3 regions of the Kineococcus rhizosphaerae genome follow, and region 1 is predicted to be linked to each of the others. Evidence: riboswitches for the same ligand, from Rfam matches in the RefSeq annotation. Region 1 holds a riboswitch; each other region holds the start of a gene.
The links. Region 1 has a riboswitch for S-adenosylmethionine ahead of CLV37_RS22240 (ABC transporter substrate-binding protein). Riboswitches for the same ligand answer to the same signal wherever they lie in the genome.
Positions count from the first base shown of each region.

Region 2: it holds a riboswitch for S-adenosylmethionine, as region 1 does, so the genes downstream of both, CLV37_RS21120 (O-acetylhomoserine aminocarboxypropyltransferase/cysteine synthase family protein) here and CLV37_RS22240 (ABC transporter substrate-binding protein) in region 1, are expected to answer to the same signal.
Region 3: it holds a riboswitch for S-adenosylmethionine, as region 1 does, so the genes downstream of both, CLV37_RS18420 (aminotransferase class V-fold PLP-dependent enzyme) here and CLV37_RS22240 (ABC transporter substrate-binding protein) in region 1, are expected to answer to the same signal.

Region 1 is NZ_PVZF01000014.1:15,471-21,027, reverse strand. Features, by position in the region: gene CLV37_RS22250 (ABC transporter permease) at 1-506, opposite strand, end outside; gene CLV37_RS22245 (ABC transporter permease) at 515-1,492, opposite strand; gene CLV37_RS22240 (ABC transporter substrate-binding protein) at 1,504-3,195, opposite strand; SAM riboswitch class I at 3,403-3,489, opposite strand; gene CLV37_RS22235 (FAD-binding oxidoreductase) at 3,643-5,022, shown strand; SAM riboswitch class I at 5,093-5,187, shown strand; gene CLV37_RS22230 (sulfurtransferase) at 5,336-5,557, shown strand, end outside.
Region 2 is NZ_PVZF01000012.1:148,051-153,607, reverse strand. Features, by position in the region: gene CLV37_RS21125 (LLM class flavin-dependent oxidoreductase) at 1-192, opposite strand, end outside; gene CLV37_RS21120 (O-acetylhomoserine aminocarboxypropyltransferase/cysteine synthase family protein) at 192-1,505, opposite strand; SAM riboswitch class I at 1,634-1,722, opposite strand; gene CLV37_RS21115 (NtaA/DmoA family FMN-dependent monooxygenase) at 1,796-3,103, shown strand; gene CLV37_RS21110 (GGDEF domain-containing protein) at 3,094-4,554, opposite strand; gene CLV37_RS21105 (LLM class F420-dependent oxidoreductase) at 4,615-5,475, opposite strand; gene CLV37_RS21100 (DUF2256 and DUF3253 domain-containing protein) at 5,529-5,557, opposite strand, start outside.
Region 3 is NZ_PVZF01000009.1:277,565-283,121, reverse strand. Features, by position in the region: gene CLV37_RS18425 (LLM class flavin-dependent oxidoreductase) at 1-768, opposite strand, end outside; SAM riboswitch class IV at 765-875, opposite strand; gene CLV37_RS18420 (aminotransferase class V-fold PLP-dependent enzyme) at 889-2,241, opposite strand; SAM riboswitch class IV at 2,295-2,408, opposite strand; SAM riboswitch class I at 2,571-2,662, shown strand; gene CLV37_RS18415 (methylenetetrahydrofolate reductase) at 2,724-3,671, shown strand; gene metE (5-methyltetrahydropteroyltriglutamate--homocysteine S-methyltransferase) at 3,668-5,557, shown strand, end outside.

The DNA of each region.
Region 1 (5,557 bases):
ACCTCCGAGCGCATGACGCGGGCGAACACCGCGACGGCCGAGATCCCCGTCGCGACGGCCGCGTTGATCGTCTGGAAACCCAGCGAGCTCACGACGATGACGGCCAGCAGGAAGCTGGGGATGGCCAGCAGGACGTCGACGACGCGGGCCAGCACGACGTCCACCAGACCGCCGAGGAAACCCGCCAGCAGACCCACGAGGCCACCGACGACGACCCCGATGCCGACCGCCACGAGCGCGCTCGTGACCGAGCTCGCCGTCCCGTGCACGACGCGGGAGAACTCGTCGCGGCCCAGGTGGTCGGTGCCGAACCAGTGCGCGGCGCTGGGGCCGAGCAGCTTCTGCGACGTCACCCCGTTCACCGGGTCCTGGTGGGTGAAGAACCCCGGGGCCAGCGACCAGGCGACGACGACCGCCAGGACGACGAACGACAGCACGACGGTCGGGGGGACCCGGAACGCCGAGCGGACGGTGGTGACCGGCGCCTGGGCGCGCGAGGCCGTGATGGTCCCGCTCACGCGACGCTCACCTCCACCGGTCGGGCGGTGGTCGTCCGGGGCGTGCGCACGCGCGGGTCCAGCAGCGGGTACACGAGGTCGGCCAGGAGGTTGACCACCACGAACACCACGGCGGCGAGGGAGACCACGGCCTGCAGGACGGGCAGGTCCTGCGTCGTCACCGACGACTCCACGAGGCTGCCGATGCCGGCGCGGCCGAAGATCGTCTCGGTGATGAGGGCACCGCCGAGCAGCTCACCGACGGTCAGGGCCAGGACCGTGACGACCGGCAGCGAGCTGGGGCGCAGGAGGTGGCGCAGCAGCAGCCGGGTCCGGCCCAGCCCGCGCGAGCGCGCCACCGAGGCGTACTCCTGGCGCGACTCGTGGTCGAGCCCGGCGACGAGCACCTCCGCCAGCTGCGCCGACACCGGGATCCCCAGGGCGAGGGCGGCGAAGGCCGTCGCCCAGGCCGAGTCGGGGTCGATGACGCGGAACAGCCCGAGCTTCAGCGCGAACACGTGGATGAGGACGAGACCGATGACGAAGTTCGGGACCGACAGGAACAGCGACGGCAGCGAGCGGGCCACCCCCTGCCCCGCGCCCCGGGGGAGGAACTGGGTGGCCGCCGCGACGACGGCGGCGAGCACGATCGCGACCGCGAGGGCGCCGCCGGCCAGCGTCAGCGTCGAGGGCAGGACCTCGGCGATCGACTGCGAGACCGGCCGGTTGCTGCGCAGCGACACGCCGAGGTCGCCGACGACGAACCGCGACAGCGCCTCCCACAGCTGGACGACCACGGGCTGGTCGAGCCCGTAGTAGGAGACGATGCGCGCGATCTCGTCCTCGGTGAACCCGTTCTCGGGGTTGCGCAGCGTGTTCGTGACCGGGTCCCCGGGCAGCACGCTGATGACGACGAACGTCGCGACGTACGCCAGCAGGACGACGACGACGGCCTGGCCGACGCGTCGTGCCGCGAAACCCGCGTAACCCCTCATGCGTGCCCTCCTCAGGCCTCGAGGTGGGCGGCGTAGTAGTTCGCGTAGGCGACGCCGTTGTAGGTCACGCCCTTGAGGTCGGAGCGGTTGGCGTAGATGCGCTGCACGATCTGCTCCAGGGGGATGAACAGCCCCTGCTCGAGGACGTACTGCTGCAACTGGTCGACCGACGTCCGGCGGGTGTCCTCGTCGACGGCGCCGGCGACGGCGTCGCGCAGGTGGTTCAGCGTCTGGTCGCTCTCGCCGAGCCCGAACCAGTCCTCGCCCTTGTTGGCGCTGGTCAGGATGCTCGCGACGGTGCCGACGTCGATGAAGCTGCGGGTGACCTCGTAGTTCGACAGCGTCTTGTTCCCGCTGACCCGCTGACCGTAGGTGACGACGTCGAAGGTCTGCAGGTCCACGGTGAACCCGACCTTGCCGAGCTGCTGGGCCACGAGCTCGTCGATGGCCTGCGAGGTGACGAGGTACGGGTTCGGGAACAGGGTGACCGACAGCGGCCGGCCGCCCTTGCTGCGCTTGCCGTCGGCGCCCTTCACCCACCCGGCCTGCTCGAGCAGCGAGTTCGCCGTCGCCGCGTCGTAGGTGAACTCCGCCGAGTGGTCGGTGGCCTCGGGGACGTTGGACTGGATGAAGGACTGCGCCTTCTTCCAGTCGCTGGTGTAGACGGTCGACAGGATCTCGTCGCGGTCGATCGCGTGCTGGAACGCCTGCCGGACCGCGACGTCGTCGAACGGCGCGACCGAGGTGTTCAGGCGGTACCCGTGGGTGAACCCGAGGTAGCGGGGCGTCGCGACCTCGAACCCGGCCTCCTTCAGCCCGTCGAGCTCCTGCGGGGTGGCGTTGAAGACGGCGTCGGCCTGGTTCGACTGCAGGCTCGCGGTTCGCAGCGAGCTCTCCTTGACGATCTTGTAGGTGATCGAGTCGAGCGCCGCCGCGTCGGACTTGCCGAGGGCCTGCGGGCCCCACGCGTAGTCGGCGCGCTTGACGAGGACGACCTCGTCGCCCTCCTTCCAGCTCTTCACCGTGAACGGCCCGGACCCGCTGACCTGCGACAGGTCCGCCTGGCCCTCGGCGGGCAGGGCGATCGTCTTGGGGGAGATCAGGATGGAGCCGTGGTACCCGAGGGTGGGGATGAACCCCAGCGTCGGCGCGCTGAACTCGACGACGACGGTGGAGGCGTCCGCGGCGGAGGCCTGCAGGTACGTCTTGGGGAACAGGCCGATCGGGTTCACACCCTTGTCGGCCTGCCCCTTGGCCCAGTAGTCGAGGTTCGCCACGACGGCGGCGGCGTCCAGGGCCGTGCCGTCGGAGAACGTCACCCCGCTCTTGAGGTGCAGCGTGAACTCGGTGGCGTTCGCGTTCTGCTCCCACTTCTCGGCCAGCCACGGCGTCACCTTCCCCTCGCCGTCGACGTAGACGAGCTTGTCGGTGACGTGACCCCAGACGTTCCCCTGGAAGCTTGAGATCGCGCTGTTGTTCGGGATCCAGGTGTCGCCGAGGGAGTCGATGAGGAAGACGATGTCGCCGCCCTGCTTCGCCCCGGCCGGGGTCGAGCCCGACGAACCCGACGCGCCACCCCCGCAGGCGGAGAGGATCGTGCCCACCGCGCCGGCGCCGAGGACGGCGGAGACCGTGCGACGGGTGGGTCGGAACGCCCCGGGCGTCGAACCCGACGGGAGGGGGTCAGGGGTGCTGCTGGTCATGGGGGTGTGGCTCCTGGCTCAGGCGGGGAGGGGCCGCACGGGAGGAGTGCCCGGTGCGGTTCGGGGGAGTTCCTGGGGAGCGCGGCCCGACGGCCGGGGTGCGGCCGTGGAGCGTTCGCTCAGCGTGGGGTTGAGAGCGCGCTGGACTGCCGGGACAGGTCGACGTGCCGACGAGCCGTGAGGAGCAGCGTGGGTCGCACCGGGATTCCTCCATCGGTCCTGGCGGTAGCACCTTCCCGAAGGAGGTTGCTGCGGCGTCGTCGAGCCAGGTCTCTCAGCCGCTCTGGATGGTGGGACGAGAGTGGCAGAGTTCGGCACGCCCGTCAACGCCGTCCCTCGTGGGCCGCGCGCGACTGTGCGATGGTGGCGCCGTCCGCCCCACCCGTGACGATCCCGGGTTCACCCGCTGGACCCCGCGAACCGCGCACTGCGAACGGAGACCCCGACATGACCACCGAACTGCTGCCCGCCGTCCCCACCGACCTCACCGGTCCGCTGGCCGAGCTGGCCGGTGAGCTCCCCGGCGCGGTGGACCCGGGTTTCGCCGCCCACGAGGTCACCGACCGCTCCCGGGTCGACGCCCCGCAGGGGGTCCTCGCCGTCGTGCGCCCGGCCGACGTCGCCGGGGTCCAGACCGTCCTGCGCTGGGCGAGCCGGCACCGCGTCCCCGTCGTGCCGCGCGGAGCGGGGACCGGGTTGTCCGGTGGTGCGATCGGGGTGGCCGGCGGGATCGTGCTGTCGACCGAGCGGCTGGACCGCGTCCTGGAGATCGCCCCGGCCGACCAGGTCGCACGCGTCGAACCGGGTGTCCTGGGCGCCGACCTCGACGCCGCCCTGGCGCCGTTGGGTCTGCGCTACGCCCCGGACCCGGCCAGCTGGCGGACCTCCAGCATCGGCGGGAACGTCGCGACGAACGCGGGGGGACTGCGCTGCGCCAAGTACGGCGTGACGCGGGAGTCGGTGCTGGCCCTCGACGTGGTCCTGGCCGACGGGTCGCTCATCTCGACCGGTCACCGGTCCATCAAGGGGGTCACCGGACTCGACCTCGTGGGGCTGTTCACCGGGTCCGAGGGCACGCTGGGTGTCGTCGTGGGCATCACCGTCCGGCTGCGGCCGCGGCCGGTGGACGAGCAGACCGTCGCCACCTGGTTCGACTCCGTCGACGCCGCGGCCGAGGGGCTGCTGGCCCTGACCGCGGGAGCCGCGCGACCGGCTGTCATCGAGCTCCTGGACGGCCCCACCCTGGCGGACATCGACGCCCACTCGGGGACGTCGCTGGCGCAGGGGGGTGGGGCGCTGCTGCTCGTGCAGACCGACGGTCACGGTGCGCGGGCGGAGGCCGACGAGGTCGAGGCGGCACTGCGCGGGGCCGGTGGCCGCCCGCGCCGGCTGCACGGCGAGGACGCCGAGTTCCACTGGGAGCTGCGGCGCAGCGGACGCGGTCCGCTGGAGGACAAGCTCGCCGTGGGCGAGGACGTCGCCGTCCCGCTGTCGCGCATCGGGGAGTTCCACCGCGAGATCACCAGGATCGGTGCCGTGCACGGGGTCTCGGTGCGTGCCGTGGCCCACGCGGGGGACGGGAACTTCCACCCGCTGCTGTTCGCCGACGACGTGGCCGGGGGCGCCGAACGCCTGGAGGCGGCGGCCGACGAGGTCGTGGCGACGGCCCTGCGCCTGGGCGGGACGATCAGCGGCGAGCACGGGATCGGCACCGCGAAGCAGCGCTGGCTGGCCGACGAGCTCACCCCGCAGGTGCGGGCGCTGCAGGCGGGCATCAAGGCCGTGTTCGACCCCCTGGGGCTGCTGAACCCCGGCAAGGCCCTGTGAGGCGGTGAGGGGTCCCCGGGGTTCACCGGGGGATTGACAACCCGATCGCGGTCGGGCGACAGTGTCCGGGCAACCATCAAGAGCGGCTGAGAGACCTGGCTCCGCGACGCCGCAGCAACCCCCCGTGCGAACGGGTGCGGGTGCTTCCGCCAGGAACGATGGAGGATCGATGCAGCACCGCACGCCGTGCGTCCCCGCGCGGCACTTCCACGCCTCCAACCGGCGGGTCGTCGACCTGTGCCGTCGGTGCAGCAGCGCCTGTAGCTGACCGTCCCGCTGCCCCTCCCGTACCGACCCCTCCCGGAGTTCCCGCATGTCCACGACCACCTCCGCCACCGCCGGCGTCCAGCCCGACACGAGCGATCCCAAGTTCGCCGCCTACGCCCACCCCGACCGCGTCGTCAGCACCTCCTGGCTGGCCGAGAACCTCGGGCGGGAGGGTCTCGTCGTCGTCGAGAGCGACGAGGACGTCCTGCTGTACGACACCGGTCACATCCCTGGCGCCGTGAAGGTCGACTGGCACACCGAGCTCAAC
Region 2 (5,557 bases), on a different contig from region 1:
CTGCGGGTTCCCCAGCGAGATCGCGTCCTCGATCACGACCAGGTCGAGACCGGCCCGTTCGAGGTCGCGCACGGCGTGCGCGTACAGGTCCGGTCGCGTCCAGTCGTCGTTCCACGCCTGGTGGTCGCGACCCCAGCCCTGGGGGCCGAAACCGCGGGAGAAGAAGTACCCGAAGTGCTGCAGGCGTCCCATCAGGCCACCGCCCCCTGCTCGCTCCGGTGGGGTGCGCGCGAGGCGACGAGGGCCTGCTCGAGGTCGGCGAGCAGGTCGGCCGGTTCCTCCAGGCCGATCGACAAGCGCAGCAACCCCGGCCAGATGCCGGCGGCGAGCCGCTCGGGCTCCGTGCGGTGCGCGTGGGTCGTGCTGGCCGGGTGGATCACCAGCGACCGGACGTCGCCGACGTGGGTCATCCGGGTGAACAGTTCCACGGCGTCGACGAACCGCTGCGCCGCAGCGCGGCCGCCCTCCAGGGTCACCGAGAACACGGCACCGGCCCCGCGGGGCAGCAGCCGCCGGGCGACGTCGTGCGAGGGATGGTCGTCGAGGGCGGCGTGGTCGACGCTGACGACCTCGGGCCGCGCGCGCAGCCAGCGGGCCAGCTGCTCGGCCGTCTGCGTCTGGCGGGCCACGCGCAGCGACAGGGTCTCCAGCCCCTGCTGGACCAGGAACGCGTTGAACGGTGAGATCGTCGGGCCCAGGCGGGAGGCGACGACACCGCGGGTGTGCTCGACGTAGGCCCGCTGCGGGCCGTACCGCTGCACCCAGCTGACGCCCGCCAGCACGTTCGCGGGCTCGGTGAGGTGGCCGAACCCGGACCAGTCGAACCCGTCGCCGGTGACGATCGCGCCGCCCAGGGCGGCGCCGTGGCCGGCGAGGAACTTGCTGGCCGAGTGCACGACGACGTCGGCGCCGTGCTCCAGGGGCCGCAGCAGGTACGGGGTGGCGAAGGTGTTGTCCACGACGAGCGGGACGCCGTGCCGGTGCGCGACGGCCGCCACCGCGGGCAGGTCGAGCACGGTGTCCTTCGGGTTGGCGATCGACTCGGCGAAGAAGGCGCGGGTGGTCGGCCGGACGAGGCGTTCCCAGTCGGCGCTCTCCTCGACGAAGTCGACCTCGATGCCGAGCCGGCCGAAGTTGTCGAGGAAGAGCCCGCGCGAGCCCTCGTACAGGTCGGCGGCGGCCAGCAGGTGGTCCCCCGCCCCCAGGATCCCGAGCAGCGCCACCGTGATCGCGGCCTGGCCGGTGCCGACGAGGATCGCGTCGGTGCCGCCCTCCAGGACGGCGAGGCGGCGTTCGACGGCGGCCGACGTGGGGTTGCCGATGCGCGTGTAGACGTACCCGTCGTCCTCGCCGGCGAACCGGGCACGGGCGTGCTCGAAGTCGTCGAAGACGAACCCGGCGGTCAGGTGCACGGGCGTGACCCGCGCCCCGGTGACCGGGTCGGGTTCGGCGCCGGCGTGGACCTGCTGGGTGGCGAAGCTGTGGCGGTTGCGGACGTGCGTCATCGACGGGCCTTCCGGTGCAGTGACGGGGTGGGAGCGCGGGCGTTCAGGCCCGACAGCTCATCCCGGCGCTGCGCAGGAGGTCGACGACGAGACGGCGCGTCAACGGTTCGATCGGCACTGCGTTCCCTCTCCCATCGGTCCTGGCGGGAGCACCGACCCGGGTGGGCGGTTGCTGCGGCGTCGACGAGCCAGGTCTCTCGGCCGCTCTGGATGGCTCTTCCAGTGGACGGCACCGCAGCCATCGCTGTCAAGCGCTTCACACGATCTGCCGGCGGGTAGCGTGCGGCGTCGTGATCCTCACGGCCATGGTCTTCTACCCCGGCGGCGAACACCTCACGAGCTGGCGGCTGCCGGGGGGCCGCCCCGCCGACTACGTGACGTTCGAGTACTACGAGCACTTCGCCCGCACCGCCGAGCGCGCGGGTTTCGCAGCGCTGTTCTACGCCGACGAGCTGTACGTGTGGGACCGGTTCGCCTCCGGCGTCGAGCACGTCGCCAACGTCCGTCCCGAACCCTTCGGCCTGCTCGGGGCGCTGACCCGCAGCACCGAGCGGATCGGGCTGGTGGCGACCGTCTCGACCACGTACAACGAGCCGTTCCACACCGCGCGCCAGGTGGGGTCCCTGGACTTCCTCAGTTCCGGGCGGGCCGGGTGGAACCTCGTGACGTCGGCCAGCGACGAGGAGGCCCGCAACTTCGGGCTGGAGCGCAACCTCGACCACGCCGCGCGCTACCGCCGCGGGGCGGAGTTCGTGGAGGTCGTCACGGGGCTGTGGGACAGCTGGGACGACGGCGCGATCCGCCCCGACGTCGCCTCCGGTCGCTACGCCGACCCCGCCGGACTGCACGTGCTCGGTCACGAGGGCGAGTTCTTCCGCGTCCGCGGTCCGCTGAACCTGCCCCGCCCGCCCCAGGGCCGACCCGTCCTGTTCCAGGCGGGCTCGTCGGAGGACGGGCGGGCCCTGGCGGGCAGGTACGCCGAGGCCGTCTTCGTGCCCGGTTCCGCTCCGCTGCCCGGCGCGCAGCGGCTCTACGAGGACTACAAGCAGCGCGCGGTCGCGAACGGCCGCGCCCGCGAGCACCTCCTCGTCCTGCCGGCCCTGTCGCCCGTGCTGGGTGAGACGCCGGCCCGCGCTCTGGAGAAGCTCGAGGAGATCGAGGCGCTCACCCCCGACCGGCTCAGCCTCGACTGGCTCTCGCACCACCTGGGCGTCGACCTGTCCGACCGGCCGCTCGACGAGCGCTTCGAGTTCGACTTCACCGGCGGCTCCAACCAGGTGCAGACGGTGTTCGAGGGCGTCCGCAAGCTCATGGACCGCGAACGGTTCACCCTGCGCGAGCTGTACCGGACGATGCTGCGCCGCCGGTTCCTGCCCGGGACCCCCGAGCAGGTCGCGGACTGGATGACCGAACGGTTCACCCACGGCGCCGCCGACGGTTTCACCCTCGCGTTCTCCTCGTTGCCGGCGGGGCTGGAGGAGTTCGCCGAGACGGTGGTGCCGCTGCTCGTCGCCCGCGGGGTGCTGGCCGCGGAACTGCCCGCCGCGACGCTGCGCGAGAACCTCGGACTGCCGGTGCCGCCCAGCCGCTACCGCTGAACCGGGACGACCCCGGAGGTCCCCCCGGCCGCGACCTCGACGCGGTTGCGGCCCGCGGCCTTCGCGGCGTACAGGGCCGCGTCCGCGCGCCCGACGAGCGCCGTGACCGACTCGGCGCCGTCCCACTGCGCCACCCCCGCCGAGAACGTCTGCCCCAGCGGGGTGGCGCCGAGCAGCGCCCGCACGAGGTCCGCGGCGGCGCCGGCGCCGAGCCCGGTCGTGGCCACCAGGAACTCCTCCCCGCCCCAGCGGGCCAGGAACGCGGGCGAGTCCTCGAGCCGCTCCGTCCACGCCCGGGCCGCCTGCACGAGCAGCTCGTCCCCGGCCGGGTGGCCGAAGGAGTCGTTGAACCGCTTGAAGTGGTCCAGGTCGAGGATCGCGACGGCCAGCGGGACGCCGTCGAGGGCGCAGCGGTCGACGAGGCGGCCCAGTTCGGCGTCACCGCTGCGCCGGTTCGCGATCCCCGTGAGCCCGTCCGTGCGGGCCAGCGCGGTGAGCTGCTGCGCCTGCGTCTGGACCTGCTTGAGCAGCCCGTTCATGCGCAGCACCACGAGCAGGAACAGCGCGATGGAGCTCGCCCCGACCGACCACGGCTCCACCTCCCAGCCCAGGGCGCTCTGCAGGAGCAGGGTTCCCGGCGACAGCAGGCTCGCGCACGTCAGGGCCACCAGGCGGACCCGGGTGAAGGTCGCCGCGCTCGGGGCCGCGTCGGCCAGGCCGCGCATCGAGGGGTGCAGGGCCGCGGCCGCGAGCGCCGCGTAGGACCAGGACCAGCCGAGGTTCAGCAGGCCGCCGTGGTAGGTCCCGCTGAGGCTGACGACCTGGTAGGCGCTGTCGCTGGCGAGCATGAGGACGATGCCGACGGCGAGCCAGCGGAAGGACGGCGAGCGGCGGCCCGCGGTGGTCAGCAGCCGGGCGACGACGGCGAGCAGCAGGACGTCCCCGACGGGGTAGCTGGTGGCCACGACCCGGTTGAACACCGGGACGGTGCTGTCGGCCAGCGACGGCTGCATGAGGAAGACCCAGCTCAGCAGGCCCGCCCCGACGGTGACGATGGCGCTGTCGACGACCCCGTCGCGGTCGCCGCCCGCGGTGCGGCGGCGGGCGAGGAGCAGCAGCCCGGCCGCCAGCAGCGGGTAGGCGGCGAGGTAGAAGACGTCGGCCACGGACGGGAACGGGCTGACGTGCAGGACGTGGTCGAGCACGTTGTAGGTGATGTCGCCGAGGACCCAGGCGAGGACGCCGGCGGCCAGCAGCCACCAGGCGCCGGCGGCGCGGGGCCGGTTGCGGCGCACGCCGACGGCGATGAGGGCGGCGAACGCCAGGCCCAGGAGGGAGTTCAGGACCGCGCGCGCCGGGCCGTTGGGCAGCGCCACGTAGGCGGGCACGACGACGGCCGCCACCACCAGGTGGACCCGGTAGGCCCGGGCGCCGTCGTGTCGAAGAGCCATGTCCGGGGTGTCGTCACCGCCCACCCCGGACCTGACGGTCCCCCGCTCGTTCGGGCTAGTTCACAGTTCGGCCAGCCGCGGGACCACGGCGTTCCCGAACCGCTGCACGCTGCCGGGTTCGAAGTAGCCGCGGAACCCGCCGTGGACGTGGGTGACGCCGAGCGCGGCCCACGCCCGGCACTTCTCGACGAAGCCGTCGAGGTCGTCGGGGTCGGCGATGTCCATGACGGTCTTCTCGATGGTGTCGTAGTCGCGGCCGAGGTCCTCGCAGTGCTGCTTGAGCACGTCGAGCTTGCGCCCGACGTCGTCGCCGCCGAAGAGGTTGCAGGCGTCGCCGTACTGGGCGACGAGGCGCAGGGTCTTCTTCTCCCCGCCACCGCCGATGAGGATCGGCGGGTGCGGGCGGCGCAGCACCTGCGGGCTGTTGAGGGTGCGGCCGAGGGTGTAGTGCCGCCCGGTGAAGGGTTCCTCGGACTCCGACCACATCTGCTGCACGATCTGCAGCGTCTCCTCGAGCCGCTCGAACCGCTCGGCCGTGGGCGGGAACGGCAGGCCGAGCCCGGTGGCCTCCTGCTCGAACCAGGCCGCGCCGATGCCCAGCCAGGCCCGGCCGCCGGACAGGACGTCGAGGGTGGTGACCAGCTTGGCCAGGACACCCGGTTCGCGGTAGGTCACGGCGGTGACCCAGGCGAGGAGTTCGACGCGTTCGGTGCGCGCGGCGAGGAAGCCCAGGGTCGTGTAGGCCTCGAGCATGGCGCGCTCGGCGTCGCCGATGGGCGGGATCTGCCAGAGGTGGTCCATGACGCTGACGCTGCGGAAGCCGGACTCCTCGGCCTCCCCGACGACGCGGATCAGGTCCTCGCGCAAGGTGGCGGGGCCGCCGGGGTTGGTGAAGTCCGAGACGTGCAAGCCGATGTGCACAAGGTCCTCCGGGAGGTGTGCGGTCCAGGTCAGCGGCAACCTACGCCCGTGGCTCAGCGCAGGCGCACCCGGATCGGGCCCT
Region 3 (5,557 bases), on a different contig from region 1:
GGTCCGCGCGTGCGCCAGTGCGGTCACCACGGGCTGTCCCTGCGGGGGACGGGGCGTGATCGAGGGGCCGAGGACCGAGAACCAGGGGGTCTCGACCGCGACCCGGTGCAGCTTGGTGCGGTCGACGAAGCGTCCCGAGGCGACGTCGCGGATCTCCGCGTCGTCCTCCCAGGAGTCCCAGAGCGCCCGCACGGTGTCGACGACGGCGCGGCCCTCGGCGAACAGGTCCTCGACCGCCGCGGCGACCTCGGGGTCCTGCAACGTCTCGCGGGAGACCACGGGGATCGACCGCCGTCCGAAGAGTTCGGCCTCGTGGGCGCGGGGGGCGATCTGGGCCCGCCAGCCGCCGCGGCCGGAACTGACGTGGTCGAGCGTCGCGAGCGCCTTGGACACGTGGAACGGTTCGGTGTGGGTCGTCGTGACGGTGGGGACCAGACCGACGGCCTGCGTGACCAGCGCCAGCCGGGCCGCGACGAGCAGCGCGTCCAGGCGGCCGGCGACCCGGTCGGTGCGGTCGTCGGGTAGCCCGAAGTGGCTGCCCTGCAGGCTGAAGGAATCCTCGATGGTCACGAGGTCGAACAGCCCGCGTTCGGCCTCGCGGACGGTGTCGCGCCAGAACGCGGCGGTGAACAGCTCGTCGGCGCGGGCGCCGGGTTCGCGCCAGGACGCGGGGTGCCACCCGGTGGACTCCAGGGCCACGGAGAGGTGGAGTTCGGACACGGTTCTCCTCCTGCTGTCTTGACGACACGCAGGCGTCCGGCGGGTCATCGCGCTTGCCGGAGGTCTTCCTCCGGCCGGGTCGTCACCTGGAGCACCCCACCGCGGGGGAGGGTTGCCGACCAGCTAGCCAGGGCTTGTCGCTGGTTCTCGTGACCTTCGCCGGTGAGTTTACCCGAGTTCCGTCACCGGGTCGAGGAACGTCTCGGGGGCGGGCCGGGCGTCGGTGAGCGGACCCCAGTGACCGTCCACCAGGCCGTACTCGAGCTCGGGGCCCGTGGTCACGAACCGCTCCACCGCGGCCACCAGCCGTTCGACGTCGGCCGAGCCGGTCCCGACCCCCGTCGAGGCGCGCAGCCCGCCCGCGACCAGGCCGAGGGAGTTCGCGAACCGGTGCGCGCAGAAGCGCCCGTCGCGCACGCCGATCCCGTGCTCCGCCGACAGGTACGCCGCGACCTCGGAGACCGAGCGGCCCGCGACGGTGAACGTCACGACCCCCACGGCGTCGGCCGGGTGCGCCCGGACGACCTCGACGCCCGGCAGGGCGCTGAGCCCGTCGACGAGCTGGGCGCGCAGCGCGCCCTCGTGACGTTCCAGCGCACCGTCCGGCAGGGCGGCGAGCGTCGCGCAGGCCTGGGCCAGGGCGACGGCGCCGATCACGTTCGGCGACCCGGCCTCGTGCCGGTCCGGGCCGGAGGCCCAGCGCACCGCGTCGTGGCTGACGTCGAGCGTCGCGCCGCCGCCGGCCAGGTACGGCTCGGCCGCGTCGAGCCAGTCGCGGCGGCCGACGAGGGCGCCGGCGCCGAACGGCGCGTACAGCTTGTGCCCGGACAGGGCGATCCAGTCGATCTCGTCGCGGCCGACGTCCACGCGCCGGTGCGGCAGCAGCTGGGCGCCGTCGACGGCGATGCGGGCCCCGGCCGCGTGCGCGGCGCGGGCCAGCCGGCGCAGCGGCAGCACCTCGCCGGTGACGTTGGAGGCGCCCGCGACGGCGAGCAGCGCGTACTGCCCGGTGGCCAGCTCGGCCTCCAGCAGGGCAGCGGTCTCCTCGGCGTCGGCACCGCCGCGCACCACCGTGGTGGCCGCCGAGCGCTGCCAGGGCAGCAGGTTCGCGTGGTGCTCGACGTCCGCGACGAGCACCCGGGCACCGGCGGGGACGGCGCGGGAGAGCAGGTCCAGCGCGTCGGTCGTGCTGCGGGTGAAGACCACGACGTCGTCGGCCCGGGCGCCGAGGAACCGCCCGACCTGCTCGCGGGCCTGCTCGAACAGCGCCGTGGAGACCCGGGACAGGTACCCGGCGCCGCGGTGGACGCTGGCGTAGTGCGGCAGCACCTGCGCGACGCGGGCCGCCACCGCGCTGAGGGCCGGCGCGCTGGCGGCGTTGTCGAGGTTGGCGTAGGTGGCGGTCCCGCCCGTGGCCAGCGGCACCACGGTGTCGGCGCCCACGACCGGCAGCAGCGGGGCCACCGGGCGACAGGCCGCACGAGGGGCGGGACGGCTGGGGGACAGGGTGCTCGTCGACACGAGGTCTCCTCGGGAAGTGGACCCTGCCGGGAGGACCGGGATCACCCCGGCGAGGTCCGCGCTTGCCGGGCCCACCTCGGGACCGGCCAGGTCGTCACCCGGGGCACCCCACCGCGGAGGAGGGTTGCCGGCCAGCGAGCCGGGGCTTGTCGCTGGCACTCATGACCTGAGGGGAGATTGCCACGCGCAACCGCCGGGAATCAAGGTCGGCGTGTCGCGGGTCGACCTCGAGCGTCCTGGAGCGTTCTCGCGGGGCGCCCAGGACGCGGGTGGGGGCTGATCGGGGGAACCACTTGTGGACCGTGCCGGGACCGGTCTACATTCGAAGCACACCATCCAGAGCGGCCGAGAGTCCTGGCTCGACGACGCCGCAGCAACCCCCCGAGCCCGGGCGAGGGTGCTAACGCCAGGCCGATGGAGTTCGTGATGCGGACCACCGATGTCGTCGCTCCCCACCCGGTTCCGGGCCGGGGAACCGTGCGATGACGCTCGCCCCCCTCGTCGCCGGTGCGGCGGGGCGGCCGACGCTGAGCTTCGAACTGTTCCCCCCGCGCTCGGACGCCGGACGTGACGCGTTGTGGCGCAAGCTGTCCGAGCTGCTGTCCGCAGCCCCCGACTTCGTGTCGGTGACCTTCGGGGCAGCGGGCGCGACCCGTGGCCCGAGCCGCGACCTGCTCGCCCACGTCCTGAGCACCACGGCCGTGCCGGCCATGGCCCACCTGACCTGCGTGGGCTCCTCCCGGCGCGAGGTCGTGGAACTGGCGACCGAGTTCCTCGACGCCGGGGTCCGCAACGTCCTGGCGCTGCGCGGGGACCCGCCGGCCGGGGCCGCGGACTGGACCCCGCACCCCGACGGGGTGACCACCGCGAGCGACCTCGTGGAACTCCTGCAGGTCGCCGACCGGCGTCGCCTCGCCCTGCGCGGGGGGGCCCGTCCGGTGGACGAGGGCAGCCTCAGCCTGGCCGTGGCCGCCTTCCCCCGGGCCCGGGACGACCACGAGCTCGCGGTCCTGCGGGCCAAGCAGGACGCCGGGGCCCAGTTCGCGGTCTGCCAGGTCACGTTCTCCGCCGAGGAGTACGCCACGTTCGTCCGCCGGGCCCGGGCGGCCGGGATCACCATCCCGCTGCTGCCCGGGATCGCCGTCTCCGACGACCCGCGCCGCTTCCAGCGGATCGGCGAGCTCACCGGCGTCCCGGCCTCGCCCGCCCTGCTCGCCGCCCTCGACACCGACGACGCCACCGCGCGCCTGCGCGCCGCGACGGCCTTCTCCTCGGGCCTGGCGCACGGGCTGCTCGACACCGGTGCCCCCGGGCTGCACCTGTACACGTTCAACGCGGCCGCCCCGGCCCTGGACCTGATCGACCACCTCGACCTGCCCCGTTCCGTCGAAGGCCGCGACCGCGTCGCGGTAGGAGGACCCACCCGATGAGCCAGACCACCACCTCGTCCAGCACCCCGGCCTGGACCGCCACGATCCTCGGCTACCCCCGGATCGGCCCGGACCGCGAGACCAAGAAGGCCCTCGAGGCGCTGTGGTCCGGCAAGGCCGACCTCGCGAGCACCGAGGAGCAGCTCGCGGCCGTCCGCGCCGCCACCGTCCGCCGCCTCAACGCGCTCGGCCTGCCGGCGCACGACGCCTCGATCCCCTCGTCGTACTCGGCCTACGACCAGGTCCTCGACGCGGCCGTCGCCGTGGGCGCGGTGCCCGAGCGCTTCGCCGACCTCGTGGGCCAGGACGGCACGGTCGACCTCGTCGGGTACTCCACCATCGCCCGCGGCCGCGGGGCCCAGGCGCCGCTGGAGATGACGAAGTGGTTCGACACGAACTACCACTACCTCGTCCCCGAGATCGGCCCGGACACCGACTTCCGGTTCGCCGACGACCGCGGGGTCCGCGAGTTCGCCGAGGCGCTCGCCGACGGCTTCCTCACCCGGCCCGTCGTCGTGGGGCCGGTGACCTTCCTGCTGCTGGCCAAGGCCGCGGACGGCAGCTCGGAGGGCTTCGCGCCGATCTCGCGCCTGGACGACCTGCTCGGGGCCTACGAGGACCTCCTGGCCGCCTACGCCGCCGCCGGTGCCGAGTGGGTCCAGCTCGACGAACCGGGCCTGGTCAGCGACTCCGCGACCGCCGGCGTCGAGGGTCTGGCCGACCTGGTGCGGGGTGCCTACGACCGCCTCACGGCGCTCGCCGGCCGTCCGCGCCTGCTCGTCGCCACGCCCTACGGCGACGCGAGCGGGTACCTGGCCTCCTTCGGCGAGGTCGAGGGGCTGGCCCTCGACCTCGTGAAGGGCGCGCTCCCGGCCGACCGCTCCGTCCTGGCCGGCAAGACCGTCGTCGGCGGGGTCGTCGACGGCCACAACATCTGGCGCGGTGACCTCGTGCAGGCGCTGGCGACCCTGCGGCAGCTGGAGGGCTCCGCCGCGCACGTCGTGGCCGGCACGTCCACCTCGCTGCTGCACGTCCCGCACGACGTCAGTCGCGAGACCCAGCTCGACGAGCGGCTGCGCGGCTGGCTGGCCTTCGCCGACCAGAAGGTCGCCGAGGTCGTCCTGCTCGGCAAGGCGCTCGGGGACGCGGCCTCCGTCGAGGCGGAACTGGCCGCGTCGGCCGCCGGCCGCGCCGACCGGCTCACCGCCCCCGGCGTCGTGCGCCCGGAGGTCCGCGACCGGCTCGCCGCGCTGACGCCGGAGGCGTTCGGCCGCAGCGACTACGCCGTCCGTCGCGCCGCCCAGGACGAGGCCCTGCACCTGCCGGCCCTGCCGACGACGACCATCGGCTCCTTTCCGCAGACCACGGAGATCCGCAGGGCCCGGGCGGCGTGGACCCGAGGGGACCTGGACCAGGCGGGGTACGAGGAGTTCCTGCGCACCGAGATCGACCGCGTCGTGCAGCTGCAGGAGGAACTCGGTCTGGACGTCGTCGTCCACGGCGAGCCCGAGCGCAACGACATGGTCCAGTACTTCGCCGAGCAGCTCGACGGGTTCGCCGTCACGCAGCACGGCTGGGTGCAGTCGTACGGTTCGCGCGGGGTCCGCCCGCCGATCCTGTGGGGCGACGTGACGCGCCCCGCGCCGATCACCGTGCCGTGGAGCACGTACACCGCCAGCCGCACCACCAAGCCGGTCAAGGGCATGCTCACCGGCCCGGTGACGATCCTCGCGTGGTCGTTCGTGCGCGACGACCAGCCGCTGGGTGACACCGCGAACCAGGTGGCGCTCGCCCTGCGCGACGAGGTCGCCGACCTCGAGGCCGCCGGCATCGGGATCGTGCAGGTCGACGAACCGGCCCTGCGCGAACTCCTGCCGCTGAAGACC